Regions from separate parts of the Mesorhizobium sp. LCM 4577 genome, predicted to be linked through region 4. Evidence: predicted binding sites of a transcription regulator. Region 4 holds the regulator's gene; each other region holds the start of a gene.
The links. The regulator PhoB, encoded in region 4, activates phosphate uptake and scavenging genes when phosphate is short. The targets are predictions, from matches to a motif close to TGTCATNNANCTGTCAT.
Positions count from the first base shown of each region.

Region 1 (3,664 bases), on a different contig from region 4:
GCAGAAGGAGCGACGCGCCGAAACTGCTGATCTCCCCCCAAGTGGGGGAGATGGCCGGCAGGCCAGAGGGGGGCGCTGTCCCGCCGACCTTGCCAATTTCTCGAGCCCGTTACGCCGACCGCACCGGGTCGAGTGTAACCTTGTAAAGCTCGTTGTCGTCGCGATCCATCAGCCGCACGGTGAGCTGTTCGGTGGCGCCGGAGATATCGACCAGCCCGAAGAACTGCAGTCCGGCCGACGGCGGCAGGTTCTGGCCCTGCTCGGCGGTCGGCGCCTTGATGAATTTCAGCTCCGGCCCGAAGGTCATGTCGAGGTCGTTGGGGCCGAATGTGCCTGCGTGGATCGGGCCGGAGACGAACTCCCAGAACGGATTGAAATCCTGGAACTGCGCCTTGTCGGGGTTGTAGTAATGCGCCGCGGTGTAGTGCACATCGGCGGTCAGCCACACCGTGTTGGTGATGCCGGCATTCTTGATGAAGCGCAGCACATCGGCGAATTCGAGCTCGCGGCCCTTCGGCGCGCCGTTGTCGTTGTTCGACACCGCCTCGAAGCCGACCTTTTTCGCCGCGTCGTCCCAGACGATCAGGCTGAGCGGCATGTCGGCGGCGATGATCTTCCACGTCGCTTTGGAGTTCGCCAGCTCGCGCTTCAGCCATTTGGACTGCTCCTCGCCGATCATGCGCGACTTCGGCGTCAACGTTTCGTCCAGATTGGGGCCGTTCGGACCGCGATAGGAGCGCATGTCGAGGAAGAACACGTCGAGCAGCGGCCCGTGCGAGATCTTGCGGTAGACGCGGCCCGGCTCCGACGGCTCGTAGCGGATGGTGGTCATCTCATGGAAGGCGCGCGCCGCGCGTGCCGCCAGCACATGGATGGATTTCTCCTTGTAGCGGTCGTCGGCGGTCAGGTCCTTCGAGTCCGACCAGTTGTTGAGCACCTCGTGGTCGTCCCACTGGTAGAAGGTCGGGCAGATGGCGGAGAGGGCAAGRACGTGCTTGTCCATCATGTTGTACTTCCACTGGTCGCGATATTCGTCCAGCGTCTCGGCGACCTTGCGCTTGCCATCGAGCATGACGACGTTCTTCCACTTGCCGCCGCCGGGCAGGTCGACCTCGTCCTTCAGCGCACCGTCGGCATAGATCGTGTCGCCCGAATGCAGGAAGAAGTCCGGCGTGTGCTTGGCGATGGTCGAATAGGTCTTCATGCCGGTCTCGTCGATGCCCCAGCCCTGGCCGGCGGTGTCGCCCGACCAGGCGAAGCGCACATCGCGCTTCGAGGACGGTGCCGTGCGGAAGCGGCCGACGATCGGCTCGGAGACGGCATTGATGTCGGAGAGATCGGCGGCAGTCATGCGGTAGAAGATGTCCTGGTCGGAGGCGAGGTCGGTGAGCAGCCGCTTCACCGTGTAGTCGCTGGCGGGCGAGGTATCGAGCGCAGCCAGCCGCGTGGCATTGGCGAAGCTTTCGGTGGTCGACACTTCATACATCACGCGCGCCGGGCGATCGGTGCGGGTCCAGACCATGCCGGACGTGGCGTCGACGTCGCCGGACTGGACGCCATGCGTGAAGGCGGGGCGCTGGCTGGCGCGAGAATAATAGGGCAGTGCCAGACCGGAGGCGCCGACAAGGCCGAAGGCACTGGCCGAGGTGACGAAAGCGCGGCGGGTAAGGGAAAGCTTGTTCATGGCTGTCTCCGGATGGCTTTGAACGGGACCGCCAAGCTCTCGCCTCAATGTTTCAGGCGCATTTCGGAACCATGAAGTTTTGATAACAGCGAACAGAACTGCTGATCTCCCCCCTTGTGGGGGAGATGGCCGGCAGGCCAGAGGGGGCGCGAAGGATCGCCAACCTCTCAGACCCCTCAAACTCTTCGCAACGGTTTGATTTGACGGCAATTCAACCGAGAAGTCGGCGGGACAGCGCCCCCCTCTGCCCTGCCGGGCATCTCCCCCACGAGGGGGGAGATTGGCTGTTCAGACCATCTGCGGCTCCGGCTCGAAGGCCGGCCTGTCGGTATTGATCAGCAACGAAATACAAGCCGCTGCGATGCCCGTCATCCCCGCAATCAGGAACGCCAGCTCGTAATTGCCCTGCAGCTCGCGCATCGTGCCACCAAAGGCGGCGGCGGCCGCGGCGCCCACCTGGTGGCCGGCGACGATCCAGCCGAACACGATCGGCCCGCTGCGGTCGCCGAAGGCTTCGTTGGCGAGCCTGAGCGTCGGCGGCACGGTGGCGATCCAGTCGAGCCCGTAGAGCACAGCGAAGATGACCAGGCTGGTCGCCGAGAAGCCGGAATAAGGCAGGTAGATCAGCGACAGGCCGCGCACGGCGTAATAGACGCCGAGCAGCTTGCGCGGATCGAAACGGTCGGTGAGCCAACCGGACAGCYTCGTGCCGATCAGGTCGAAAATGCCCATCATCGACAACAGCCCGGCGGCCTGAACCTCGCCGATACCCATATCGCCGCAGAAGGCGATGAGATGCGTGCCGACGAGACCGTTGGTGGTGAAGCCGCAGACGAAGAAGGTGGCGAACAGGTACCAGAACACCCGGGTGCCCGCCGCGCGGCGCAGCGTGTTCAGCGTATGCGCCAGAAAATTGCCCTGCGATGCCGGCGACACCGGCGGCACGTCGTTCGCGTCGGCGCCGTAGCGCACCTGGCCGATCGAGGAAGGGCGTTCCGGCACGAGCAGCAGAACGAGCGGGATCAGCGCCGCGGTGGCGAGGGCAACCGCAATCGCCACAGGCTTCCAGCCGCCGTTTTGCGCCAGCGAGGCGATCACGGGCAGGAACACCAGCATGCCGGTGGCGCTTGAAGCCGACATCAGGCCCATCATCAGGCCGCGATTGGTCTTGAACCAGCGGTTGACGATGGTGGCGCCAAGCACGCTCGCCACCGCGCCCGAGCCGATGCCGGAAAACACGCCCCAGGTGAGGAAGAGATGCCAGGGCTGCGTCATGAACAGGCTGAGCGCGGTCGAGCCCGACATCACCAGCAGCGCGCCAAGCAGCGTGCGGCGGAGCCCAACGCGCTCCATCAGCGCCGCGGCGAAGGGGCCCGTCAGCCCGTAGAGCAGGATGCCGACGCTGGCGGCCCAGGAGGTGACGTCGCGGCGCCAGCCGAAGCTTTCCTCCAGCGGAACCATCATCACCGAGGGCGCCGAGCGAAGCCCGGCCGCGATCAGCAGGCAGAGGAAAATCACGGCAACGACGACGAATGCGTAGCGCTGGCCAAACGGACGGGACTGGGCTATCATGTTACTGACCGGTACGTTGCAGTGGGATGGCGCCATACATACGTACCGGTCAGTAACATTGTCAAGCGAGTTGTTTGAATGCCATCGGACAATAAAATTGAAGTGTCGTCGAACGCGGCCCCCGCCCCGAAGGCAGCGGACAAGATCCTGGACGTGGCGCGCGACCTTTTCTATCGCGAGGGCATCCGGGCGATCGGCGTCGACGAGATCGTCAAGCGCGCCGGCGTCACCAAGCCGAGCCTCTACCGCAGCTTTCCGTCCAAGGACGAGCTCGCCGCCTCCTATCTGCGCAAGTACGACCTGGAATTCTGGGAGCGCTTCGACGAGGCCGTCGACGCCCATCCGGGCAATCCGCGCGCCCAGATCATCGCTTTCCTGACCCGCGTCGGCAAACGCACGCAAAAGCCG
Region 1 is NZ_MDDU01000008.1:48,779-52,442, forward strand. Features, by position in the region: gene LCM4577_RS12505 (alkaline phosphatase) at 110-1,684, opposite strand; gene LCM4577_RS12510 (MFS transporter) at 1,973-3,256, opposite strand; gene LCM4577_RS12515 (TetR/AcrR family transcriptional regulator) at 3,335-3,664, shown strand, end outside.
Region 1: a site for PhoB is predicted at 1,756-1,772, ahead of LCM4577_RS12505 (alkaline phosphatase). Genes of this name have one in related genera too.

Region 2 (3,664 bases), on a different contig from region 4:
CGCCGCAGTGCCGACGGCGGCGGTGGCGATCTCGCGGTTGATACGACGCGCCAGGCCCGACAGCACCTTGCCGGCGCCGACCTCGTAAAGCGTCGACACTCCATTGGCGCCGAACCATTCCACCGTCTCGCGCCAGCGCACGCGGGCAACCACCTGCTCGACCAGGCGACGGGCGATCTCGTCCGGGTCGCTGGTTGGAGTCACGGTGACATTGGAGACGATCGGAACCACGGGCGCCGATTTCGCGACACCAGCCAGCGCTTCGCGCATGATGTCGGCCGCCGGCGCCATCAGCGCCGAGTGGAAGGGAGCGGACACCTGCAGCATCAGCGCCCGCTTGGCGCCTTTTTCGGTGCACAGCTTCGCCGCCAGTTCGACCGCCGCCTTGGCACCCGAAATCACCAGCTGGCCGCCGCCATTGTCGTTGGCGACCTGGCAGACCGAGCCCTTGGCCGCTTCCGCGCAAGCCGCTTCGACATCGGCCTGCTCCAGCCCGATGATGGCCGCCATCGCCCCCTCGCCGGCCGGCACCGCCGCCTGCATGGCGTTGCCGCGGGTCCTAAGCAGCCGAGCGGCGTCGCCGACAGAAACGAAGCCGGCCGCGCCAAGCGCGGAATATTCGCCCAGCGAATGGCCCGCGACATAGGCCACCTTGTCCTTCAGCGAGAAGCCGCGCGCTTCGAGCGCCCGCATCGCCGCCAGCGACACCGCCATCAGCGCCGGCTGGGCGTTGGCGGTCAGCGTCAGCGTCTCTTCCGGCCCTTCCCAGATAAGTTTCGACAGTTTTTCGCCGAGCGCGGCGTCCACTTCCTCGAAGACGCGGCGCGCTTCCGGGAATTGGTCGGCGAGGTCCTTGCCCATGCCGACGGCCTGGCTGCCCTGTCCCGGAAAGGTGAATGCGACGGCCATTGAAGTCTCTCCCGAGGCTGGTTTTTTCCTGCCTCTGGCGCAAGGCGGACGGCCAAGTCAAGCCCGCCGGCGCCCTTTGGATCCGCAATTCGGCCGGAAAAGGTTGCCGACTGCCTGTTCCGAAAGGCTTTTTGGCGATCACACCTGATGAAAACCGCTCACGTTTGGGTTGCTGGCTCTTCTTATTTCCGCCACAGGCGCTAGCTTTGCGTGACACTTCGATGACAGAAGCGTGACGGGCGTGGAAGGCGTGTTGCGTGGGCCGGGGGAAAACAGAGTGGCAAGGACCAGAAAAGGCGTGGCCAAGCCCGTGCCGGGCTTTTTGGAAGACGATCCGTCCACCGGCTATCTGCCCGGACGAACCTGGCCGACCGTACGCTATGGCCTGACTACAGTTCTCGCGGCGGCCCTGCTTGTCTTCGCGATCGAATGGATCGTGCGCGGCGATTTCTTCGGCACGGTCGATTTCTTCCTGCAGCCGTTCAAGCCGGGCTGGACCACCATCATCCTCTTCGCGCTGGTGCTGGTCGGGCTTGACGCCATATTGGGCCGCAGCCACCAGAGCCTGATGATCGTGGCGCCGCTGACGCTGGCGCTTGCCTTTGTCGGCCACCAGAAATCGCATTATCTCGGCGACCCGCTCTATCCGACCGATTTCCTGTTTGCCCGCCAGATCGTGGCGCTGATGCCGCTTCTGGTGCGCGAACGGCCGTGGACGGCGGTCATGCTGGCCGCGGCCATAATCGGCGGCCTGACGCTGCTCGTCTATTGCTGGCGGACCTGGCGGCGGCGGGTTCCGATCCTCAGCCGCAAGGGCCGCCTGGCGCGGTTGGCGCTTGCCGTGCCGCTGCTCGCCTTCTTCGTCTCGATCATGGACTACGCCACCTTCTCGTGGACGCGCGACCGGCTGCAGATCATCCCGATCATGTGGGACCAGAAGGAGAACTACGCCTCCAACGGCTTTGCGCTGGCCTTCGCGATGAACGTGCCGATGGCGCATGTCTCGGCGCCTCCCGGCTATTCGCAAAAGACGATGGATGCGATCCAGCGGCCCGATGTCGCCGCTTCCGTGCCGGACGATAAGCCGGATATCGTGGTGGTGATGAGCGAATCCTTCTGGGATCCGACACAGCTGCCCGGCGTCAGCATCAAGCCCGACCCCATCCCGACAGTACGCGCCTTGCGCTCCGGCTCGATGTTCTCGCCCGAGTTCGGCGGCATGACCGCCAATATCGAATTCGAGGCGCTGACCGGCTTTTCCAATGCCTTCTTGCCGGCCGGCTCGATCCCCTACCAGCAATATGTGCGCACCCCAACGCCCTCGCTGGCGACTTTCCTGAAGAGCGAGGGCTACCGGGCGCACGCCATCCATCCGGGCACCAACTGGTTCTGGAACCGGGGCGCCGTCTATGCCGATTTCGGCTTCAACGACTTCCGCTCGGAAGAGACGCTGCCGCCGATGGAGAAGCGCGGGCCGCTGGCTTCCGACGCGGCGATGACCGACGAGATCATCCGCGAGGCGGACGCCAGCGACGATCCGGTGTTCCTGTTCGCCGTCAGCCTGCAGAACCATGGGCCTTACGAGCCCTACCGCTACTACAATCCGACGCATTCGGTCGATGCGCCGATCAGTTCCTGGGCGCGGGAATCGCTGCTTTCCTATGCCGAGGGCTCGGCCGACGCCGACCGCGGCCTGCAGCGGCTGATCGACTGGGCGAAGGCCCGCCCGCGGCCGACCATCATCGCCTTCTTCGGCGACCATCTGCCGCCGCTCGGACCGGTCTATGTCGAGACCGGCTTCCTCAAGGACAATGTCGCGCCGCGCAAGGAGCCTAGCGACGCCGCGCTCGAGCACCACGACACGCCGCTGATCATCTGGTCGAACCGCTCCGGTCCGGTGCAGAACCTGGGCTCGGTCAGCCCGGCCTTCCTGCCCTACCATATCCTGACCACGGCCGGCATCACCCACCCCTACTACACCGGTTTCCTCGGCGCGCTGCGCGAGCATTACCGGGTGGTCGACCGCAATCTGCTCCTGTCGCCCGCAGGCGAAGCGACGCCGGACTGGGCGAGGCAAAAGCAGATCGATCCGCGGATCAACGATTTCCGCCTCATCCAGTACGACATGATGTTCGGCAAGCGCCACTCGGCGCCCGACTTCTTCCCCGAGACGGTGGACAAGCTGGTGGCGCATACGAGCTGAGATGAGTTGCGAAAGACGATTTCGTCGTGTGTCAGCTTGCCGTCGGTCTCGGATGCCCTTGATTTCAGCTTCAGACCGGCAGCCCGAGCTGCTTTCGCAGGCTCTTGTCGAATGCGGATGCGGGGACTAAGCGGCGCAGAAGGCTGACTTGGCGCGCCATATTTCCCGCCGCGTAGCGCCGCTTCGTTGCAGGTGCCGCCCGTCGTCATGGCCGCGGCGCCCCCGTCAGTTGGTGAGCTGCAGCCTGGAGAACTTGTTGGCGATCGTTTGGAACACGTTGGGCAGCTTGGCCGGGTCCTCGACGGCGTAGTAGTCGCTCGGGTCGGATGCGCAGGCGCTGTAGAGCGAGCGGTTGGCCGCCGTGTCGGCCTGCAGCACCATGGTGTAGATCTGGACACCCTGGCTCTTCAGCTGGGCGCAGACATCCTTGGTCCAACCGTCGACGTTGCGCGCCGCCGTCGTCTGGTTGCTTGAACCGAAACGGCCGCTGGCAAGGTAGCCGTAGGAGGTGTAGTCCGATTTCTGCGGCGTGTTGGAGGCGCCGTAGACGAC
Region 2 is NZ_MDDU01000054.1:135,748-139,411, forward strand. Features, by position in the region: gene fabD (ACP S-malonyltransferase) at 1-909, opposite strand, end outside; gene LCM4577_RS31100 (LTA synthase family protein) at 1,187-3,112, shown strand; partial or broken gene LCM4577_RS31105 (short-chain dehydrogenase/reductase) at 3,183-3,305, opposite strand; gene LCM4577_RS31110 (pilus assembly protein) at 3,338-3,664, opposite strand, start outside.
Region 2: a site for PhoB is predicted at 1,120-1,136, ahead of LCM4577_RS31100 (LTA synthase family protein). Genes of this name have one in related genera too.

Region 3 (3,664 bases), on a different contig from region 4:
ATTCTCGGCGCGCGGGTTGGCGGCGTCGACCTGATCGGCCTTGCGCTTGGAATTGTTGGTCAGCATGACATAGACCTTGCCGTTGCCGGCATTGGGCTGGATGTCCTCCGGCCGGTCCATCTTGGTCGCGCCGAGCAGGTCGGCGGCGCGCCGCGTCTCGATCAGCACATCGGCCTGGGACGCAAAGCCGTTCTCCGCCGTCAGCGGGCCTTGCCCGAACACGATCGGCATCCATTCGACCGAACCGTCCTCGGCGAACTTCGCCACATGAAGCGTGCCGTCGTCGAGCAGGTTCATGTTGGCCGCGCGGTCATCGGCATTGAACTTACCGGCGGTGACGAATTTGTAGACATAGTCGAAGCGCTCGTCGTCGCCGAGATAGAAGACGACGCGGCCGTCCTTGGCGACGATCGATTCCGCGCCCTCATGCTTGAAGCGGCCCATGGCGGTGCGCTTCCTCGGCACCGAAGCCGGATCGTTGACGTCGACCTCGACGATCCAGCCGAACCGGTTCGGCTCGTTCGGCTCCTTGGCGAGGTTGAAGCGATCGTAATGCGCGCCCCATTCATAGGCGCCTTCCGGGATGCCGAGGCGCTTGTAGTTGGCGGCTTCCTTGTGGCCCTCGGGCAATTCGCCCGAGAAATAGCCGTGGATGTTTTCCTCGGCCATCACATAGGTGCCCCAGGGCGTGACGCCGCCGGCGCAATTGTTGAGGGTGCCGATGACCTTGGCGCCGGACGGATCGGCATTGGTCTTGACGCGGTCGTGACCGGCAACCGGGCCGGAGAGCGCCATCTCCGTGGTCGACATGATGCGGCGGTTGAGCTTGCCGTCGCGCACCACCTGCCATTTGCCGTCCTGCTTGCGGATCTCGACGATGGTGCCGCCATGCGCGGCCATCTCGACATCGACCTGCTCCTTCGAGAGCGGCGCCACCTCGGCGGCCTTCTTGCCGTCCTTCTCGACGATCGAAACGATGCCCGGGAACATCAGATGCGGGTTGGTGTATTCGTGGTTGACGACCAAAAGGCCATGTTCGGCGGAGCCGTCGATCGGGATATAGCCGACATAGTCGTTGTTGTAGCCGAACTGCCTGGCCTGGGCCTCAGCCGACTGCTTCAGCGGATCGAACTCGGGTGAATCGGCAAACAGCGGATCGCCCCAGGGCAGCAGCACGTCGGCATCGTAGCCCGGCGCGACATGGTGCTTGTCGTCGATGCCGGCCTCGAGCTCGTCGAACTTGAAGGCCGAAGCCTCGGCGGCGCGCGCCTCGTCGGCGGCGATCAGCGCCAGCGGGCTGACGGTGGCGGCGATGGCCGAGACGGCCAGCGAACCCATGAGAAAACCACGGCGCGAGAAGCGCGCGGCGATGATCTCACCCATTGTGCGGTTGTCGGTCGGGTTGACGGGCGGGCCGTCATTGTCCTCGAGCTGGCTGCTGCGGAAACGGGTCTCAGGGGTCGCGGTCATGGTGTTCCTCTGGCTTCTTGAGGTGGCTGGGATTTGACCTTTCGACCCCTAAAGCGCGCCGATCACATTTTCGTGACATCGCTTCGGCATAGCCCTCGGCGGTTGGCGAAGCCGTCGATGTCGGCCCCTTTCTCCTCGTACCGTGGCCAACTATGCACACATCTTCTGTTAGTGGCGTGACTGATCGGGCCGCCGCTCGATTGCCACGTGGTTCCCCCAATCCGTCGCTGCTTCGCAGCGCCACCTTTCCCCCCTCCGGAGGGAAAGGAAGGGAGCCTTTCCTCTACCCCGTCGATCGGGGGAGAGGTGGCTCGGCGAAGCCGAGACGGAGTGGGGGTCGACGAGCGCTCCATTGGACAATGCATGCGCCAAGCTGCCATGCACGCTATAGTCAAAGACCAGTTGCTCGGGAGAAGGGGGCTTGCCGCAGCCTTCGCCCTTGTCCCCACACCGCCAGCTTGACGGCCTCGTCCGCTTCGGAAACAAGGGCTGCGGCCGGCGTGGCGAACGGCGCTTCCAAAAGGGGATGGCAAGTGAGTTTCTGGGGACTGGCGCAGCTCTGCATTTCGACCGTGATGTTCGTGCTGGCGGCGATGGCGGCCAAGCAATGGGGGTTGGCGCCGAGCCTCGCCAAGCTGCTTTTGACGTTGGCGCTCTATACGGCCGGCAATCTGGTCATGCTGAGGCTGGTGCGCGAATTCGGCATGTCGGTGTCGTTCAGCCTGTCGGCGGTGATCCAGCTTGTCGCGGTCAATGTCGTGGCGCTCGCTTTCTTCGGCGAACGGCTCAATGCCTTGCAGGCGACCGGCATGGTGCTGGCGATCGCCGCCGTCGCCCTGATCACGCTCGGGCCCTATATGCAGCGGCTGTAGCGGGATCAAAGGCTCGCATGAAACCGATCGCCAACGCGCTGCTCAACAAGTTGGAATTTCCGGTGCTGCTGGCCGGGCTGGTGATTGCGGGCGGGCTATGGGGCCTGGTGGAACTGATCGAGCTGGCCCGCGCCACGACCCCGCACGCCTTCGACACGGAAATCCTGCTCGCCTTCCGGCATGCCGGGCAGCCGGATAGTCCGATCGGCCCGTCCTGGCTGGAAGGCGCGGTGCGCGACGTCACCGCGCTCGGCAGCACCGTCGTGCTGGTGCTCATCACGACCGCGACCATCGTCTATCTCCTCTTGATCCGCAGACCTACGACGGCGCTGTTCATGTTCGCGGCGGTGGCGGGCGGGCAAGTGCTCTCCAGCCTGCTCAAGTTCGAGGTCGACCGGCCGCGGCCCGACCTCGTTTCGCATCTCGTCAACGAGACGTCGCTGTCCTTCCCAAGCGGCCACGCGATGCTCTCGGCCGTGACCTATCTGACGCTTGGCTCATTGGCCGCGCGCTTCCTGCCGGACCGCAGGACGAAGATCTTCGTGCTCGGCCTCGCCGTGCTCACCACCGTGCTGGTCGGCACCAGCCGCGTCTATCTCGGCGTGCACTGGCCCTCCGACGTGCTTGCCGGCTGGTGCGCGGGCTTTGCCTGGGCCATGCTGTGCTGGCTTGCGGCGCGCTTGCTGCAACGGCGCAAAGTGGTGGCCGACAGCGACTAGGTGATGGCAAAAGCGTATAAAATGATGCTTGAGGCATTGTAATATCTACAATACACATCTTTCGTGGATTCAGGGACAGGTTCTGGCCGATGATCACTGCCGCACAGATGCGCGCCGCGCGGGCGTTGACAGGCATCGACCAGAAGACGCTCGCCGAGCGCGCCGGGGTCTCGCTGCCGACGATCCAGCGCATGGAAGCGAGCGGCGGCGTCGTCCGGGGCGTGGTCGACACCCTGATGAAGGTCATCCAGGCGCTCGACGAGGCGGGTGTCGAGTTGATCGGCGAGAACCAGGCCAGCGAGCGCGGCGGCAGGGGCGTGCGCCTCAAGGCAACCCCGGCGCAGAACCCGCAAGGCTAGAGCGTTTTCGCCGTTTCACGGAAACGGTGAAACGCCCTATCTGGTTGTTTTTACGCAATTCCGGACGGAAAACCGCTCACGCTTTTCCTGGAATTGCTCTGAGCGGCGTCACTCACATCGCCGCTTCGATCGGTTCAGCAAGCTTTGGATTGGCGCGCGCGGCGATCAGGCATCCGGCGACGATAAGGCCTGCCCCCGCCAGCGTGGTCCAGGCCACCTTCTCGCCGAAGAAGAACCAGCCAAG
Region 3 is NZ_MDDU01000001.1:232,249-235,912, forward strand. Features, by position in the region: gene LCM4577_RS01130 (PhoX family phosphatase) at 1-1,470, opposite strand, end outside; gene LCM4577_RS01135 (hypothetical protein) at 2,004-2,342, shown strand; gene LCM4577_RS01140 (phosphatase PAP2 family protein) at 2,360-3,061, shown strand; gene LCM4577_RS01145 (helix-turn-helix domain-containing protein) at 3,151-3,420, shown strand; gene LCM4577_RS01150 (DMT family transporter) at 3,533-3,664, opposite strand, start outside.
Region 3: a site for PhoB is predicted at 1,532-1,548, ahead of LCM4577_RS01130 (PhoX family phosphatase). Genes of this name have one in related genera too.

Region 4 (3,664 bases):
GACCGACATTCCTTTTGCCGACATCCTCGAGAGGGAATTCGGCATTCCAGCCACCATGGAGAACGACTGCAACATGATGGCGGTGGCGCTGCAGTGGCGTGACCCCAACCGCTATCGCGACAATTTCATCGCCATTCTGTTGTCGCACGGCATCGGCATGGGCCTAGTGCTAAAGGGCCAGTTGTTCACCGGCACACATTCCTCCGGCGGTGAGTTCGGGCACATGATCCACCGTCCGGGCGGCGCGCTTTGCCGCTGCGGCCGGCGCGGCTGCGTGGAGGCCTATGCCGGCAACTACGCCATCTGGCGCAGCGCCATGGGCATAAGCGAGGATGCCGCGCCGACGGACGTCGGCGACGCCGACATGCGCGCGCTTGCCGCGAAGGCCCGGCTCGAGGAAGGTCCCGAGCGGGAGGCCTATCGCCGGGCCGGCGAGGCGCTGGGCTTCGGCCTCGGCAGCCTGTTCGCCCTCATCGATCCGGCGCCCGTCGCCATGGTCGGCGTCAGCGCGGCCGCCTTCGACCTGATCGAGCCGGCGCTGAGGAAGGCGATCGCCCAGACCGCCGGCGGCCAGCATTCGGAATCGATCTCCTTCGACACCGAGCCGAACGAGCTGCCGCTGATCCGCGAAGGCTGCGCCATGCGCGCGCTGACCTTCGTCGACCAGGAGATTTTCGCGCCGGGGGTTCAGGCAAGAGCGGGCAAGCACGTCGCTTGAGCCACTTTGAGTGATCGTTGGTTTCGAGTGTCCCGCTGGACACCGGAGATTAGCGAAGGCCCCGAAGCTTCGTCATTCCAGGGCGGAGCAGGAGCGAAGCTCCGTCGCGGAGACCCTGGAATCCATTCCGTTACCTCGGACGTCGGGCGCAGCCGAGCAGAATTCTGCGCCGCCGCAGCGCGTCGACGTCACGGAATGGATCCTCGGGTCTGCGCTGCGTCGCTACGCTCCTTGCTCCGCCCGTCGATGACGAAGCACGACCGTCCCGGCTACTCGCCAACGCATGCGATCCGGTAGCGGACGCGTCATTCTGCGAACGGCGAACCTAATCCTCCCGGATCGCATAGCCCGCCCCGCGGATGGTGCGGATGACGTCGGGCATGCGGCCGTTGTTGACGGCCTTGCGCAGGCGGCCGACATGGACGTCCACGGTGCGCTCGTCGATATAGATCGTCTCGCCCCAGACATTGTCGAGCAGCTGGCTGCGCGAGAACACGCGGCCGGGGTGGCGCATCATGAATTCGAGCAGCCGGAACTCGGTCGGGCCGAGCCTGATCTCGCTCTTCTTGCGGTAGACGCGATGCGATTCGCGGTCGAGCACGATGTCGCCGACCTTGAGCACGCTGGACAGCACCTCAGGCTTTGCGCGGCGCAACAGCGCCTTGACGCGCGCCATGAACTCCGGCGTCGAGAACGGCTTGACCAGATAGTCGTCGGCGCCGGTGGACAAACCTCGAACCCGATCGCTCTCTTCACCGCGCGCGGTCAGCATGATGATCGGCAGCCGCTCGGTCTCTGGCCGCATCCTGAGGCGCCGGCAAAGCTCGATGCCGGACACCGCCGGCACCATCCAGTCGAGCACGAGCAGGTCGGGAACGTTTTCCTGAAGGCGGATTTCGGCCTCGTCGCCGCGGGTCACCACTTCGACCTGGTAACCCTCGGATTCGAGATTGTAGCGGAGCAGCACCCCCAGCGGCTCCTCGTCCTCCACCACCATGATGCGTGGCGCGATCATCGGGGTAACCTTTTCCGTCAGGCCGCCGGCGCCGACATTGCCGTCTCGTCCTGCTTCGGACGGTTGGCGGGCAATTGCGTGCCGGTCAACACATAATAGGCGTTCTCGGCGATGTTGGTCACATGGTCGCCGATGCGCTCGAGGTTCTTGGCGCAGAACAGAAGATGCGTGCAAGCGGTGATGTTGCGCGGATCTTCCATCATATAGGTCAACAGCTCTCGGAAGACGGATGTGTATTTGACGTCGATGCGTTCGTCGTCGTTGCGAAGCTTGGCCAGCGCCGTGGCATCGCCCACCGTGTATTCCTGGATCACGCCCTGGACCTGGATCAGCACCATCTGCGCCATGGAATCGATCGAATGCGTGAGGTCGCGCGGCGCGGCGCTGACGCCGACCGAGCCGACGCGCTTGGCGATGTTCTTGGCGAGATCGCCGATGCGCTCGAGGTCGCCCGCCATGCGGATCGCTCCGACCACGCTGCGCAGGTCGTCGGCCATCGGCTGGCGCTTGGCGATCAGCGTGATGGCGCGGTCGTCGAGCTCGCGCTGCCTTGCGTCCATGATGGCGTCGTCGGAGACGACGCGCTGCGCCAGCGCATTGTCGCTTTCGAGCAGCGCCCTGGTCGAGGCGCCGACCATCGAGGCGGCAAGGTCGCCCATGTCGTTGATGAGCCGGCTGATCTGCCTCAGATCCTCGTCGAAGGAGGCGACGGTATGTTCGGCCATGATGATGTCCTCGTATGTCTTCAGCCGAAGCGGCCGGTGATGTAGTCCTGGGTGCGCTTCTCGCGGGGCGAGGTGAAGATCTTCTCGGTCCGGTCGAACTCCACCAGCTCGCCCAGATACATGAACGCCGTCTGCCGCGAGACGCGCGCCGCCTGCTGCATGTTGTGGGTGACGATGACGATCGTATAGTCGGCCTGCAATTCGTCGATCAGCTCCTCGATCTTGGCCGTCGACAGCGGATCGAGCGCCGAGGCCGGCTCGTCGAGCAGGATGACCTCGGGCTTGACCGCCACGGTGCGGGCGATGCACAGGCGCTGCTGCTGGCCGCCGGAAAGGCTGAGCCCGCTGGCGTTGAGCTTGTCCTTGACCTCGCTCCACAGCGCGGCGCGCTTCAGCGCCTGCTCGACGCGGCTGTCCATCTCGGCCTTGCTGATCTTCTCATAGAGCCTGACGCCGAAGGCGATGTTTTCGTAGATCGACATCGGGAACGGGGTCGGCTTCTGGAAAACCATGCCGATCTTGGTCCTGAGCAGGTTGAGGTCCTGCGAGCGGTCGAGGATGTTCTTGCCGTCGAGCAGCACCTGGCCTTCCGCGGTCTGCTTCGGATAGAGCTCGTAGATGCGGTTGAGCACGCGCAGCAGGGTCGACTTTCCGCAGCCCGACGGGCCGATGAAGGCCGTCACGCTGCGCTCCGGCAGGGACAGGTTGATGTCCTTCAGCGCCTTCGACTGGCCATAGTAGAAGTTGAGGTTCTTGACCTCGATCTTGGCCTTCTCGACGGTCGTCTCGGCTACGTTCAGGTCGGTGGACAACATCGGTTTCATCTGTCCTCTCTGCGTCCGGTCAGGCTGCGGGCGAAGATGCTCAGCCCGAGAACCGTCAGGGTGATTATGAGTGCGCCCGTCCAGGCCAGCTGCTGCCATTCCTCGTAAGGGCTGAGAGCGAACTGGAAGATGGTCACCGGCAGGCTGGCCATCGGGGCATTGAGATTGCTCGACCAGAACTGGTTGTTGAGCGCGGTGAAGAGAAGCGGAGCCGTCTCGCCGGAGATGCGCGCGATTGCCAAAAGGATGCCCGTGACGATGCCGGAGAGCGCCGCGCGGTAGGCGACGGAGCGGATCACCACCCAGCGCGGCGCGCCGATTGCCGTGCCCGCTTCACGCAGCGCGTTGGGCACAAGGTTCAGCATGTCCTCGGTGGTGCGCA
Region 4 is NZ_MDDU01000056.1:53,891-57,554, reverse strand. Features, by position in the region: gene LCM4577_RS33455 (ROK family protein) at 1-718, shown strand, start outside; gene phoB (phosphate regulon transcriptional regulator PhoB) at 1,044-1,733, opposite strand; gene phoU (phosphate signaling complex protein PhoU) at 1,751-2,458, opposite strand; gene pstB (phosphate ABC transporter ATP-binding protein PstB) at 2,479-3,282, opposite strand; gene pstA (phosphate ABC transporter permease PstA) at 3,279-3,664, opposite strand, start outside.